Regions from separate parts of the Streptomyces sp. NPDC093801 genome, predicted to be linked through region 1. Evidence: predicted binding sites of a transcription regulator. Region 1 holds the regulator's gene; each other region holds the start of a gene.
The links. Region 1 encodes HrcA, which represses chaperone genes, less so after heat shock. Its sites were predicted from a motif close to TTNGCACTCNGNNNNNCNGAGTGCNAA; they were not measured.

Region 1 (4,207 bases):
CGTCGGCGGTCTTGTAGCCGCCGGCCAGGAAGCCGAGCCCGCCCGCTTCGCACACGGCGGCGACGAGCGGCGGGCCGGAGATCCCGCCCGCCATGGGAGCCTGCACGATCGGGTACGGGTGGAGACCGTTCGGTGCGGAGGACATGGACTGCATCGTGCCATGTCCGGGTCACGGCGCCGAATCACGGCATTCGCCTGGCATAGTCCGCTTTCCGGAGCCGGGGGCGGCACCGGGCCCTACGGGCAGGAGCCCGGTACGGGGTGTCCGTACCGGGCTCCTGCATACGCTGCCGCCGGGGCGGTCAGCGGCCGTTGAACGCGTCCTTCAGGCGGCTGAACAGACCCTGCTGGCCCGGCGCGAACTGGCCCATGGGCCGCTCCTCGCCGCGCAGCTTCGCGAGCTGGCGCAGCAGCTCCTCCTGCTGGGCGTCCAGCTTGCCGGGGGTGGTGACCTCGACGTGGACGATCAGGTCGCCCCGGCCGCCGCCGCGCAGGTGCGTGACGCCGCGCCCGTGCAGCGGGATGGCCTGGCCGGACTGGGTGCCGGGCCGGACGTCGATCTCCTCCATGCCGTCCAGCGTCTCCAGCGGGCACTTGGTGCCCAGGGCCGCGGCCGTCATGGGGATGGTGACCGTGCAGTGCAGGTCGTCGCCGCGCCGCTGGAAGGTCGGGTGCGGCAGCTCGTGGATCTCCACGTACAGGTCGCCGGCGGGGCCGCCGCCGGGACCGACCTCGCCCTCGCCCGCGAGCTGGATCCGGGTGCCGTTCTCGACACCGGCCGGGATCTTGACCGTCAGGCTGCGGCGGGAGCGGACCCGACCGTCGCCCGCGCACTCGGGGCACGGGGTCGGGACCACGGTGCCGAAGCCCTGGCACTGCGGGCAGGGGCGCGAGGTCATGACCTGGCCCAGGAAGGACCGGGTGACCTGCGAGACCTCACCACGGCCGCGGCACATGTCACAGGTCTGCGCGGAGGTGCCGGGGGCGGCGCCCTCGCCGGAGCAGGTGCCGCAGACCACGGCGGTGTCGACCTGGATGTCCTTGGTCGTGCCGAAGGCGGCCTCGTCCAGCTCCAGGTCCAGGCGGATCATGGCGTCCTGGCCGCGGCGGGTCCGCGAGCGCGGTCCGCGCTGCGAGGCCTGGCCGAAGAAGGCGTCCATGATGTCGGAGAAGTTGCCGAAGCCGCCCGCTCCGAAGCCGCCCGCGCCGCCACCGCCGCCCGAGGAGGACAGCGGGTCGCCGCCGAGGTCGTAGACCTGCTTCTTCTGCGGGTCGGAGAGGACCTCGTAGGCCGCGTTGATCTCCTTGAAGCGCTCCTGCGTCTTCGGGTCCGGGTTCACGTCCGGGTGGAGTTCGCGCGCGAGGCGGCGGAAGGCCTTCTTGATCTCGTCCTGCGATGCGTCGCGGCGCACGCCGAGTACGGCGTAGTAGTCCGTGGCCACTTACGACTCCGCCAGGATCTGTCCGACGTAACGTGCCACTGCGCGTACCGCTCCCATCGTTCCGGGGTAGTCCATGCGGGTCGGTCCGACCACGCCGAGTTTGGCGACTGCCTCGCCGCCCGAACCGTAGCCGACGGAGACGACCGACGTGGAGTTGAGTCCCTCGTAGGCGTTCTCGTGCCCGATCCGTACGGCCATCCCCGACTCCCCGGCCTCGCCCAGCAGCTTGAGGAGCACCACGTGCTCCTCCAGCGCTTCGAGCACCGGCCTGATCGTCAGGGGAAAATCATGTCCGAAGCGCGTGAGGTTGGCGGTGCCGCCGATCATCAGCCGCTCCTCCGCCTCCTCGGCCAGGGTTTCGAGAAGGGTCGCGAGCACCGCCTTGACGGTCGCCCGGTCGTCGATCTCGAACGACTCCGGAAGGTCCTGCACCAGGTTCGGGACGTCGGTGAAGCGGCGTCCGACGACCCGGCTGTTGAGCCGCGCCCGCAGATCGGCGAGGGAGTTCTCGCCGAAGGGGGTCTGGGTGTCGACCATGCGCTGCTCGACCCGTCCGGTGTCGGTGATCAGGACGAGCATCAGCCGGGCGGGGGCCAGCGACAGCAGCTCGACGTGCCGGACGGTGGAGCGGGTCAGCGACGGGTACTGGACGACGGCGACCTGGCGGGTCAGCTGCGCGAGCAGCCGTACCGTGCGGCCGACGACGTCGTCGAGGTCCACGGCCCCGTCGAGGAAGTTCTGGATGGCGCGGCGCTCGGGCGTCGACAGCGGCTTGACTCCGGCCAGCCTGTCGACGAAGAGCCGGTAGCCCTTGTCGGTGGGGATCCGGCCGGCGCTGGTGTGGGGCTGGGCGATGTAGCCCTCCTCCTCCAGCACGGCCATGTCGTTGCGCACGGTGGCCGGTGAGACGCCCAGCTTGTGCCGCTCGGTGAGGGCCTTGGAGCCGACGGGCTCCTCCGTCCCGACGTAGTCCTGGACGATGGCGCGCAGCACCTCGAGTCTGCGTTCACTGAGCATCGCGCACACCTCCGGATGCGGTCGGTCGTCGGGCGGTCCTGGTCGGGCGGTCCTGCGGCGGTGATCGGCTGGCACTCTGCGCGTCCGAGTGCCAGAGATCCCCCGGTCAGTGTACGGCCGGGTGGTACGCCGCGGGCAAGGGCGGCCCGCCAGGGTAGCGTCGCGGCATGGAGATGCGATGGGAAGAGGCGGGCTGGGAACGGCTGACCGGGCGGGCGGGCCGACGACGGCTCCCGGTGTGGGACTGCACGGTGGGGCTGGTGGTGGGGGACGACTCGGTGCTCCTGATCGACCCCGGATCGAGCGTCCGGGAGGGGGCCGGGATCCGCGCCGAGGTGGAGCGGCTGGCCGGCCGGCACGTGACCCATATCGCATTCACCCACGGACATTTCGACCACGTACTGGGCGGCTCCGCCTTCGCGGGCGCCCAGTTCTACGGGGCGGTCGGCCTGGACCGGCTGGTGGGGACGTCCGCCGGCCGGGAGGAGCTGCGGGTGAGCGCGGTGGCCCAGGGTCTGGCGGAGGAGGAGGCCGCCGAGGCCTGCGACCTGCTCAAGGCGCCGGGGCACCTGGTGTCGGGCGAGTGGACGCTGGAGCTGGGCGGGGTGCAGGTGCTGCTGGCCAACGTGGGGCCCGCGCACTCCCAGCACGACCTGGCGGTCTTCGTGCCGGGCGAGCGGGAGACGGTGTTCTGCGGGGACCTGGTCGAGGAGTCCGGGGAGCCGCAGGCCGGCTCGGACGCCGTGCCGGGCCAGTGGCCGGCCGCCCTGGACCGGCTGCTGTCGCTGGGCGGGGAGGACGCGCTGTACGTACCGGGTCACGGAGCGGTGGTGGACGCGGACTTCGTGCGTGCGCAACGCGCCACACTGGCGGACCGTTTCGGCGTGTCGCGGGCGTGCGGGCGGCCGCGCTCCTAGTGTCGGCCGGATGCGCGAGTACTCCCCCGACCTGACCCCGCAGTGGAAGCGCCCCAAGGCCGTGCCGGAGGTGCCGGCCGACCCCGATCTGGTGGTCGAGGTGGCGGGTACGGACTTCTGCGGCGCGGTGGTGGCGTGCGAGGCCGGCACGGTGACCCTGGAGGACCGGTTCGGCAAGCGGCGGGTGTTCCCGCTGGAGCCGCGGGGCTTCCTGCTGGACGGGGCGGTGGTGACGCTGACCCGCCCCGCGCGGGCTCCGGCCGCGCCGGCCCGTACGGCCTCGGGCTCGATCGCCGTCCCGGGGGCGCGGGCCCGGGTGGCGCGGGCGGGGCGGATCTACGTCGAGGGGCGGCACGACGCCGAGCTGGTCGAGCGGGTGTGGGGCGACGACCTGCGGATCGAGGGCGTGGTGGTGGAGTACCTGGAGGGGATCGACGACCTCGCGGCCGTGGTGGCGGAGTTCGCCCCGGGGCCGGACGCCCGTCTCGGGGTCCTGGTGGACCATCTGGTGCCGGGGTCGAAGGAGTCGCGGATCGCGGCCTCGGTGACCTCCCGGGACGTGCTGGTGGTGGGCCACCCGTACGTGGACGTCTGGCAGGCGGTGAAGCCGTCGGCGCTGGGCATCGCGGCCTGGCCGGAGGTCCCGCGCGGCCAGGACTGGAAGACGGGCGTCTGCCGGGCCCTGGGCTGGCCGCAGAACACGGGGGCCGCCTGGCAGCACGTCCTGTCCCGCGTGACGTCCTACCGCGACCTGGAGCCGACGCTGCTCGGGCGGGTGGAGGAGCTGATCGACTTCGTCACGGACGGCGGTGGGGCCTGACTCCCTGGAAC
Region 2 (4,207 bases), on a different contig from region 1:
GCGCCTTGCGCTCACTGCTCTCGCTCATACCCCGAGTCAACCAAACGCGCCCGTGCCGCGCCGACCCGTCCCACCCCCCGGGCGCTGCGGGCGCCCGGAGCTCAAAGCTCAAGGACTACGCCCACCGACCCGCCCCCGGAAACGCCCGAGGGCGGCACCCCCTCCGCCGGGAAGGGGTGCCGCCCTCGTTCGAGAACAGCCGATCAGCCGGGGGCCGATCAGAAGTCCATGTCACCGCCCGGCATGCCGCCCGGAGCGGCGGCGGCCTTCTCCGGCTTGTCGGCGATGACGGCCTCGGTGGTCAGGAACAGCGCGGCGATGGACGCGGCGTTCTGCAGCGCGGAGCGCGTCACCTTCGCCGGGTCGATGATGCCCTCGGCGATCATGTCGACGTACTCGCCCGTGGCGGCGTTCAGACCGTGGCCGACGGCCAGGTTGCGCACCTTCTCCACGACGACGCCGCCCTCGAGACCACCGTTGACGGCGATCTGCTTCAGCGGGGCCTCCAGCGCGAGCTTCACGGCGTTGGCGCCGGTCGCCTCGTCACCCGAGAGCTCCAGCTTCTCGAAGACCGAGGAGGCCTGGAGCAGGGCCACGCCACCGCCGGCGACGATGCCCTCCTCGACGGCCGCCTTCGCGTTGCGGACGGCGTCCTCGATGCGGTGCTTGCGCTCCTTGAGCTCGACCTCGGTCGCGGCACCGGCCTTGATGACGGCCACGCCGCCGGCCAGCTTCGCGAGGCGCTCCTGGAGCTTCTCGCGGTCGTAGTCCGAGTCGGAGTTCTCGATCTCGGCGCGGATCTGGTTGACGCGGCCCTGGACCTGGTCGCTGTCACCGGCACCGTCGACGATGGTGGTCTCGTCCTTGGTGATGACGACCTTGCGGGCGCGGCCGAGCAGGTCGAGACCGGCGTTCTCCAGCTTGAGGCCGACCTCCTCGGAGATGACCGTGCCGCCCGTGAGGATGGCGATGTCGCCGAGCATGGCCTTGCGGCGGTCGCCGAAGCCCGGGGCCTTGACGGCGACGGACTTGAAGGTGCCGCGGATCTTGTTGACGACCAGGGTCGACAGGGCCTCGCCCTCGACGTCCTCGGCGATGATCAGCAGCGGCTTGCCGGACTGCATGACCTTCTCCAGGAGCGGCAGCAGGTCCTTGACCGAGCCGATCTTGGAGTTGACGATCAGGATGTACGGGTCGTCGAGCGACGCCTCCATACGCTCCATGTCGGTGGCGAAGTACGCCGAGATGTAGCCCTTGTCGAAGCGCATGCCCTCGGTGAGCTCCAGCTCCAGACCGAAGGTCTGGGACTCCTCGACGGTGATGACGCCTTCCTTGCCGACCTTGTCCATGGCCTCGGCGATGAGCTCGCCGATCTGGGTGTCGGCGGCCGAGATGGAGGCCGTGGAAGCGATCTGCTCCTTGGTCTCGACATCCTTGGCCTGGGCGAGCAGGGCGGCGGAGACGGCCTCGACGGCCTTCTCGATACCACGCTTGAGGGCCATCGGGTTGGCACCGGCGGCCACGTTGCGCAGACCCTCGCGGACGAGCGCCTGGGCGAGGACGGTGGCGGTGGTCGTACCGTCGCCGGCGACGTCGTCCGTCTTCTTGGCGACTTCCTTGACCAGCTCGGCGCCGATCTTCTCGTACGGGTCCTCGAGCTCGATCTCCTTGGCGATGGAGACGCCGTCGTTGGTGATCGTGGGCGCACCCCACTTCTTCTCAAGGACGACGTTGCGACCCTTGGGGCCAAGGGTGACCTTGACGGCGTCGGCGAGCTGGTTCATGCCACGCTCGAGACCGCGCCGGGCCTCCTCGTTGAACGAAATGATCTTGGCCATCTGAAGTGGTCCTCCAGGACTGGGGTTCCCCCTACGCCGCCAGACGTCAGGGGAGGGTGGATTGCTCCGGACCGCGCCCGCGCCCGCGACGGACGGCCTGCCGACCCGGCGGTTCCTTCCCGCCGGACCCTGCGGGCCTCACCGGCCCGGTCCTCGTCTTGTAGCACTCTCACCCGGAGAGTGCTAACGCCAATGATTAGCACTCGGCCCCCACGAGTGCAAGCGGCTTCGAGCCATGCCGGGCCGGGACCTCCGCGCCCGGGCGTCCGGACATACGTGAGGGGCCCGCATCCCGTCCGGGATGTGGGCCCCTCACGTGTTGGCGCGTGCGTCGGTGGCCGATCGCGCTTCGACTCAGCCGGCCGCGAGCTTGACCATGTCAGCCTGCGGACCCTTCTGACCCTGCGAGATCTCGAACTCGACCCGCTGACCCTCTTCAAGGGTGCGGTACCCGTCCATCTGGATGGCGCTGTAGTGGACGAACACATCCGCACCACCGTCGACCGCGATGAAGCCGTAGCCCTTCTCCGCGTTGAACCACTTGACGGTGCCCTGAGCCATGCCTAACTCCCCTATTACTGGCCCTTGCGCAGGTCCGCACTTCGCGGACCCGGGTCAGAACTTGCGCCGGAACGCCTCGACCGGGGCTGAATGTATCTGCACCGCTGCTGTCTGCAACAGGTCATTCCGACGAGAAATCTGGACACGCGCAAACGGGGAAATGGGCTGAAAATTTGGCCTATTCCTGGGCAAGTCGGGCCAGACAACCCTCACCAATGCCCCAAAAGGCACACGCATGTTGACTCAATGTCAACCCTCTCGCAGCCCGTTCATATGCGGCGGGCAAGAACAACGGAGGGGACTTCCCCAACTCTACCGCGCCCAATCAAGCAGAATTGCCCCCTCCGCTTTTAGCGGAGGGGGCAATTCAGATTCCCGGGGTCAGCAGCCGCCCGCCACGGCGGGGATGATCGAGACGCCGGCGCCGTCCGGCGTCGCCGCCTGCAGGCCGCCCTCGAAGCGCACGTCGTCGTCGTTGACGTAGACGTTCACGAAGCGGCGCAGCTTGCCCTGGTCGTCCAGGACGCGCGCGGCGATGCCCGGGTGGTTCGCCTCCAGCGAGTCGATGACCTCGGCGAGGGTCGCCCCCTCGGCCGGGACCTCGGCGGCGCCGCCGGTGTAGGTGCGCAGGATGGTGGGGATGCGGACGTTGACGCTCATGGCGCTACCGCCTTTCCGTGGAGTGCTGGGGAAGGGTCAGGCCAGGCCGGCGGCGCGGAACGCGTCCAGGCTCGGGCGGATGGTGGCGGTCTGGCCGGTGCCGGACACCGCCTCCAGGGTCTTGAGGCCGTCACCGGTGTTCAGGACCACGGTGGTCAGCGAGGGGTCGAGCTGCCCGTTCTCGATGAGCTTCTTCGTCACGCCGACGGTCACGCCGCCCGCGGTCTCGGCGAAGATGCCCTCGGTCTGCGCCAGGATCCTGATGGCCTCGACGACCTGCTCGTCGGTGACGTCCTCGACGAAACCGCCGGTGCGGCGCGCGATGTCGAGCACGTACGGGCCGTCCGCCGGGTTCCCGATGGCCAGGGACTTGGCGATCGTGTTCGGCTTCTGCGGGCGGACCACGTCGTGGCCGGCCTTGAAGGCCGTCGACACCGGGGAGCAGCCCTCGGCCTGGGCGCCGAAGATCTTGTAGGGCTTGTCCTCGACCAGACCGAGCTTGACCAGCTCCTGCAGACCCTTGTCGATCTTGGTGAGCTGCGAGCCGGAGGCGATCGGGATGACGATCTGGTCGGGCAGCTGCCAGCCGAGCTGCTCGCAGATCTCGTAGGCGAGGGTCTTGGAGCCCTCGCCGTAGTAGGGGCGCAGGTTGACGTTGACGAAGCCCCAGCCCTCGCCCAGCGGGTCGCCGATGAGCTCGGAGCAGAAGCGGTTGACGTCGTCGTAGTTGCCCTCGATGCCGACCAGGTCGCCACCGTAGACACCGGCCATGACGACCTTGCCCTGCTCCAGGTCGTGCGGGATGAACACGCAGGAGCGGAAGCCGGCGCGGGCGGCCGCTGCGCCGACGGCGCCGGCCAGGTTGCCGGTGGAGGAGCAGGAGAGGGTGGTGTAGCCGAAGGCGCGGGCGGCCTCGACGGCGATCGCGACGACGCGGTCCTTGAAGGAGTGCGTCGGGTTGCCGGAGTCGTCCTTGACGTAGAGCTTGCCGGTGACGCCCAGCTCCTTGGCCAGGTTCGCCGCGTCCACCAGCTTGGTGAAGCCGGGGTTCAGGCTGGGCTTCGAGGCCACGTCCGCGGGGACGGGCAGCAGCGGCGCGTAGCGCCAGATGTTGTTCGGGCCGGCCTCGATCGCCGCGCGCAGGGCCT
Region 3 (4,207 bases), on a different contig from region 1:
GCCTCCGGGATCCCCGGGCCGTCGTCCACGACCTCCAGCACCACCCACCCGTCGCGGGCGAGGGCCCGCACCACGACCCCTCCCCGGGCGTACCGCAGGGCGTTGTCCACCAGGTTGGCCAGCGCCCGCTCCAGCCGCGCCGCGTCCCCGTACGCCGGGACCGGCGCCGGTGCCTCCAGCCGCAGCGGCACCCGGGGCGCGGGCCGGCGCGCCGCGTCCTCCGCCGCCAGCAGCGAGAGGTCCACCGGTTCGGGGCGCGGCGCGGGCCCGCCGTCGAGGCGGGCCAGGAGCAGCAGGTCGGCGGCGATCCGCTGGAGCCGCTCGGTGTCGGCCAGCGCTGCGGCCACCGACGCCCGGTCGGGGCGCTCCATGGCCAGGGCCACCTCCAGCCGGGAGCGGACGGCGGCCAGCGGGTTGCGCAGCTCGTGCGAGGCGTCGGCGGTGAACTGCCGCTGCCGGGCGTCGGAGCGCTCCAGCCGGTCGAGGGTGTCGTTGACGGTCCGGGCCAGCCGGGCGATCTCGTCCGCGCCGCCCGGGTCGGGGACGCGGCGGTCCAGCTCGCTCGCGGTGACGGCGGCCAGCCCGGAGCGGATCGCGGCGACGGGGCGCAGCGCGTGCCCGGTGGCCCACCAGGCCAGGGCCGCCGCGAAGGCGGTCAGCGGCGGGGCGCCGGCGAGCAGTCCGACCGCGACGGCGCGGGTGGCGTCGTCGACGTCGCCGAGGACGGTCATCGCGTACACGGTGTGCGGGGCGGCCGGATCGTGCGCCGCGGGCGGGCCGGGGGCGGCGACCGCGACGACCACGCGCCGCTGTCCGCCGGCGTGCGCGGGCGCCAGCACGGCCGACCGGGAGTCCTGCCCGGGCCCGGGGCGCAGCCCGTCGAGGCGGGGGATGTCCCGGGGCTCCCCGCCGGCGGCGGTGCTCGCCACGGTCCGGCCCTGCGCGTCGCGTACGAGGACCAGGTCGACGCCCGTCTCCGGTGCGGGCAGCCGGCCGCCGGGCGGGAGGGTCCGGGTGTCGACCTGCGCGGCGACCTTCCGCGCGGCGAGCTCGGTGCGGCCGGTGGTGTTGTCGAGGAGGTTGCCGCGCAGCAGGGTGTACAGCCACAGCCCGCCGGTGGCGAGCACGGCGGCCATCGCGAGCGCGGCGGCGAGCGCGGTCCGCGCGCGGAGACTGCTCACCACCCGTCAGCCGCCGTCGGGGGCCATGCGGTAGCCGGTGCCGTGGACGGTGAGGATGGAGCGGCGGCCGAAGGGCGCGTCGATCTTCTTGCGCAGGGAGGAGACGTAGACCTCGACGATGTTGGGGTCGATGCCGTGCGGGGAGTCCCAGACCTCGTCGAGGATGTCCTGCTTGGCGACGGCCCGGCCGGGCCGCTCCATCAGGCAGGCGAGGACGCCGAGCTCGCGGGCGGTGAGTTCGATGTCCCGCGCGCCGCGGCGGCAGCGGCGGTCGTGCGGGTCGAGGACCAGGTCGCCCGCCCGCAGGACGGCGGGTCCGGGGGCGGCGGGACCGGCGGCGCGGCGGGCGAGCGCGCGCAGGCGGGCGCCGAGCACGACGAAGGAGAACGGCTTGGTGAGGTAGTCGTCGGCCCCGGCGTCGAGGCCTTCGGCCTCGTCGTACTCGCCGTCCTTGGCGGTGAGCACCAGGACGGGGGTGGGGTCGCCGTGGGCGCGCATGCGGGCGCAGATCTCGGCGCCGCCGGGGCCCGGGAGCATGAGGTCCAGCAGGACGACGTCGTACGGCCCGCCGGTGAGGGCCAGTTCCAGCCCCCGGTGCCCGTCGTGGGCGACCTCGACGCGGTGGCCCTCGGCGGACAGGCCCTGCCGGAGGGACTCGGCCAGGTTCTCTTCGTCTTCGACGACCAGGATGCGCACCCGTCCAGCCTCACACACCGCGTGCCGGACCGGTCCGGGGGCGGGGCCGGACGCGGCGGGGGCCGGGTTTGGGCCAAACGGGGCGACCGGCGGCCGGAATGCATGGAACCAGTGGACCGTGTTGGCACTCCGCTTGACCGAGTGCTAATCGCCGGAATAGTGTCACACCTGGCACTCGCCCCCGGTGAGTGCCAACACAGCGACAGGCAGGTCCGGCACCCGCGACGACGGATCGACCTGGTCGCCACCTCAGACAGTTAACCCCGGATCTCCGAAGGGGGAGGTCGGATCGTGACGACCGCCAGCTCCAAGGTTGCCATCAAGCCGCTTGAGGACCGCATCGTGGTCCAGCCGCTCGACGCCGAGCAGACCACGGCCTCCGGCCTGGTCATCCCGGACACCGCGAAGGAGAAGCCCCAGGAGGGCGTCGTCCTCGCGGTCGGCCCGGGCCGCTTCGAGGACGGCCAGCGTCTCCCGCTGGACGTCTCCGTCGGCGACATCGTGCTGTACAGCAAGTACGGCGGCACCGAAGTGAAGTACAGCGGCGAGGAGTACCTCGTCCTCTCGGCCCGCGACGTGCTCGCGATCGTCGAGAAGTAATCACTTCTCACGCATTGCTTTGAACTGCGCCCCTGGTCACCCCGCTGATTGCCGGGCGGCGAGGGGCGCGGTTCGTTAAACCCGAGTTTTCGAGAGGGCTGAACCGCTCCCATGGCGAAGATCCTGAAGTTCGACGAGGACGCCCGTCGCGCCCTCGAGCGCGGCGTCAACAAGCTTGCCGACACGGTCAAGGTGACGATCGGCCCCAAGGGCCGCAACGTCGTCATCGACAAGAAGTTCGGCGCCCCCACCATCACCAACGACGGTGTCACCATCGCCCGCGAGGTCGAGCTGGACGACCCGTACGAGAACCTCGGCGCCCAGCTCGTGAAGGAGGTGGCGACCAAGACCAACGACATCGCGGGTGACGGCACCACCACCGCCACCGTGCTCGCCCAGGCGCTCGTCCGCGAGGGTCTGCGCAACGTCGCCGCCGGCGCCTCCCCGGCCGCCCTGAAGAAGGGCATCGACGCCGCGGTCAAGGCCGTGTCCGAGGAACTCCTCGCGACCGCCCGCCCGATCGAGGACAAGTCCGACATCGCCGCCGTCGCCGCGCTCTCCGCGCAGGACTCGCAGGTCGGCGAGCTCATCGCCGAGGCGATGGACAAGGTCGGCAAGGACGGTGTCATCACCGTCGAGGAGTCCAACGCCTTCGGCCTGGAGCTGGAGTTCACCGAGGGCATGGCCTTCGACAAGGGCTACCTCTCGCCGTACATGGTCACCGACCAGGAGCGTATGGAGGCCGTCCTCGACGACCCGTACATCCTGATCAACCAGGGCAAGATCTCCTCCATCCAGGACCTCCTGCCGCTGCTGGAGAAGGTCATCCAGGCGGGTGGCTCCAAGCCGCTGCTGATCATCGCCGAGGACGTCGAGGGCGAGGCGCTCTCCACCCTCGTCGTCAACAAGATCCGCGGCACCTTCAACGCGGTCGCCGTCAAGGCCCCGGGCTTCGGCGACCGCCGCAAGGCGATGCTCCAGGACATGGCCACCCTCACCGGTGCCACCGTCATCGCCGAGGAGGTCGGCCTCAAGCTCGACCAGGCCGGTCTGGACGTCCTCGGTTCCGCGCGCCGCGTGACCATCTCCAAGGACGACACGACCATCGTCGACGGTGGCGGCAACGCCGCTGACGTCGCGGGCCGCGTCAACCAGATCAAGGCCGAGATCGAGTCCACGGACTCCGACTGGGACCGCGAGAAGCTGCAGGAGCGCCTGGCGAAGCTCGCCGGCGGCGTCTGCGTCATCAAGGTCGGCGCCGCCACCGAGGTGGAGCTCAAGGAGAAGAAGCACCGTCTCGAGGACGCCATCTCCGCGACCCGCGCCGCGGTCGAGGAGGGCATCGTCTCCGGCGGTGGCTCCGCGCTCGTCCACGCCGTCAAGGTGCTCGAGGGCAACCTCGGCCTGACCGGCGACGAGGGCACGGGTGTGGCGGTCGTCCGCCGCGCCGCCGTCGAGCCGCTGCGCTGGATCGCCGAGAACGCCGGCCTCGAGGGCTACGTCATCACCTCGAAGGTGGCGGAGCTGGAGAAGGGCAACGGCTTCAACGCCGCCTCCGGCGAGTACGGCGACCTGGTCAAGGCCGGCGTCATCGACCCGGTCAAGGTCACCCGCTCCGCGCTGGAGAACGCCGCTTCCATCGCCTCCCTGCTCCTCACGACCGAGACCCTGGTCGTCGAGAAGCCGGCGGAGGAGGAGGCCGAGGCCGGTCACGGTCACGGCCACGGTCA

Region 2: groL (chaperonin GroEL) is a predicted target of HrcA. The motif match lies at 2,035-2,061, and genes of this name have one in related genera.
Region 3: groES (co-chaperone GroES) is a predicted target of HrcA. The motif match lies at 1,999-2,025, and genes of this name have one in related genera.

What each region holds. Positions count from the first base shown of each region.
Region 1 is NZ_JBFBDP010000018.1:65,531-69,737, reverse strand. It holds gene AB0469_RS21745 (nitronate monooxygenase) at 1-145, opposite strand, end outside; gene dnaJ (molecular chaperone DnaJ) at 303-1,442, opposite strand; gene hrcA (heat-inducible transcriptional repressor HrcA) at 1,443-2,459, opposite strand; gene AB0469_RS21730 (MBL fold metallo-hydrolase) at 2,627-3,376, shown strand; gene AB0469_RS21725 (DUF3097 domain-containing protein) at 3,387-4,196, shown strand; gene AB0469_RS21720 (Uma2 family endonuclease) at 4,174-4,207, opposite strand, start outside.
Region 2 is NZ_JBFBDP010000010.1:93,371-97,577, reverse strand. It holds gene AB0469_RS13620 (phosphoribosylanthranilate isomerase) at 1-28, opposite strand, end outside; gene groL (chaperonin GroEL) at 219-1,838, opposite strand; gene AB0469_RS13610 (cold-shock protein) at 2,193-2,399, opposite strand; gene AB0469_RS13605 (MoaD/ThiS family protein) at 2,781-3,059, opposite strand; gene thrC (threonine synthase) at 3,096-4,207, opposite strand, start outside.
Region 3 is NZ_JBFBDP010000005.1:199,928-204,134, reverse strand. It holds gene AB0469_RS07545 (HAMP domain-containing sensor histidine kinase) at 1-1,181, opposite strand, end outside; gene AB0469_RS07540 (response regulator transcription factor) at 1,188-1,877, opposite strand; gene groES (co-chaperone GroES) at 2,169-2,477, shown strand; gene groL (chaperonin GroEL) at 2,589-4,207, shown strand, end outside.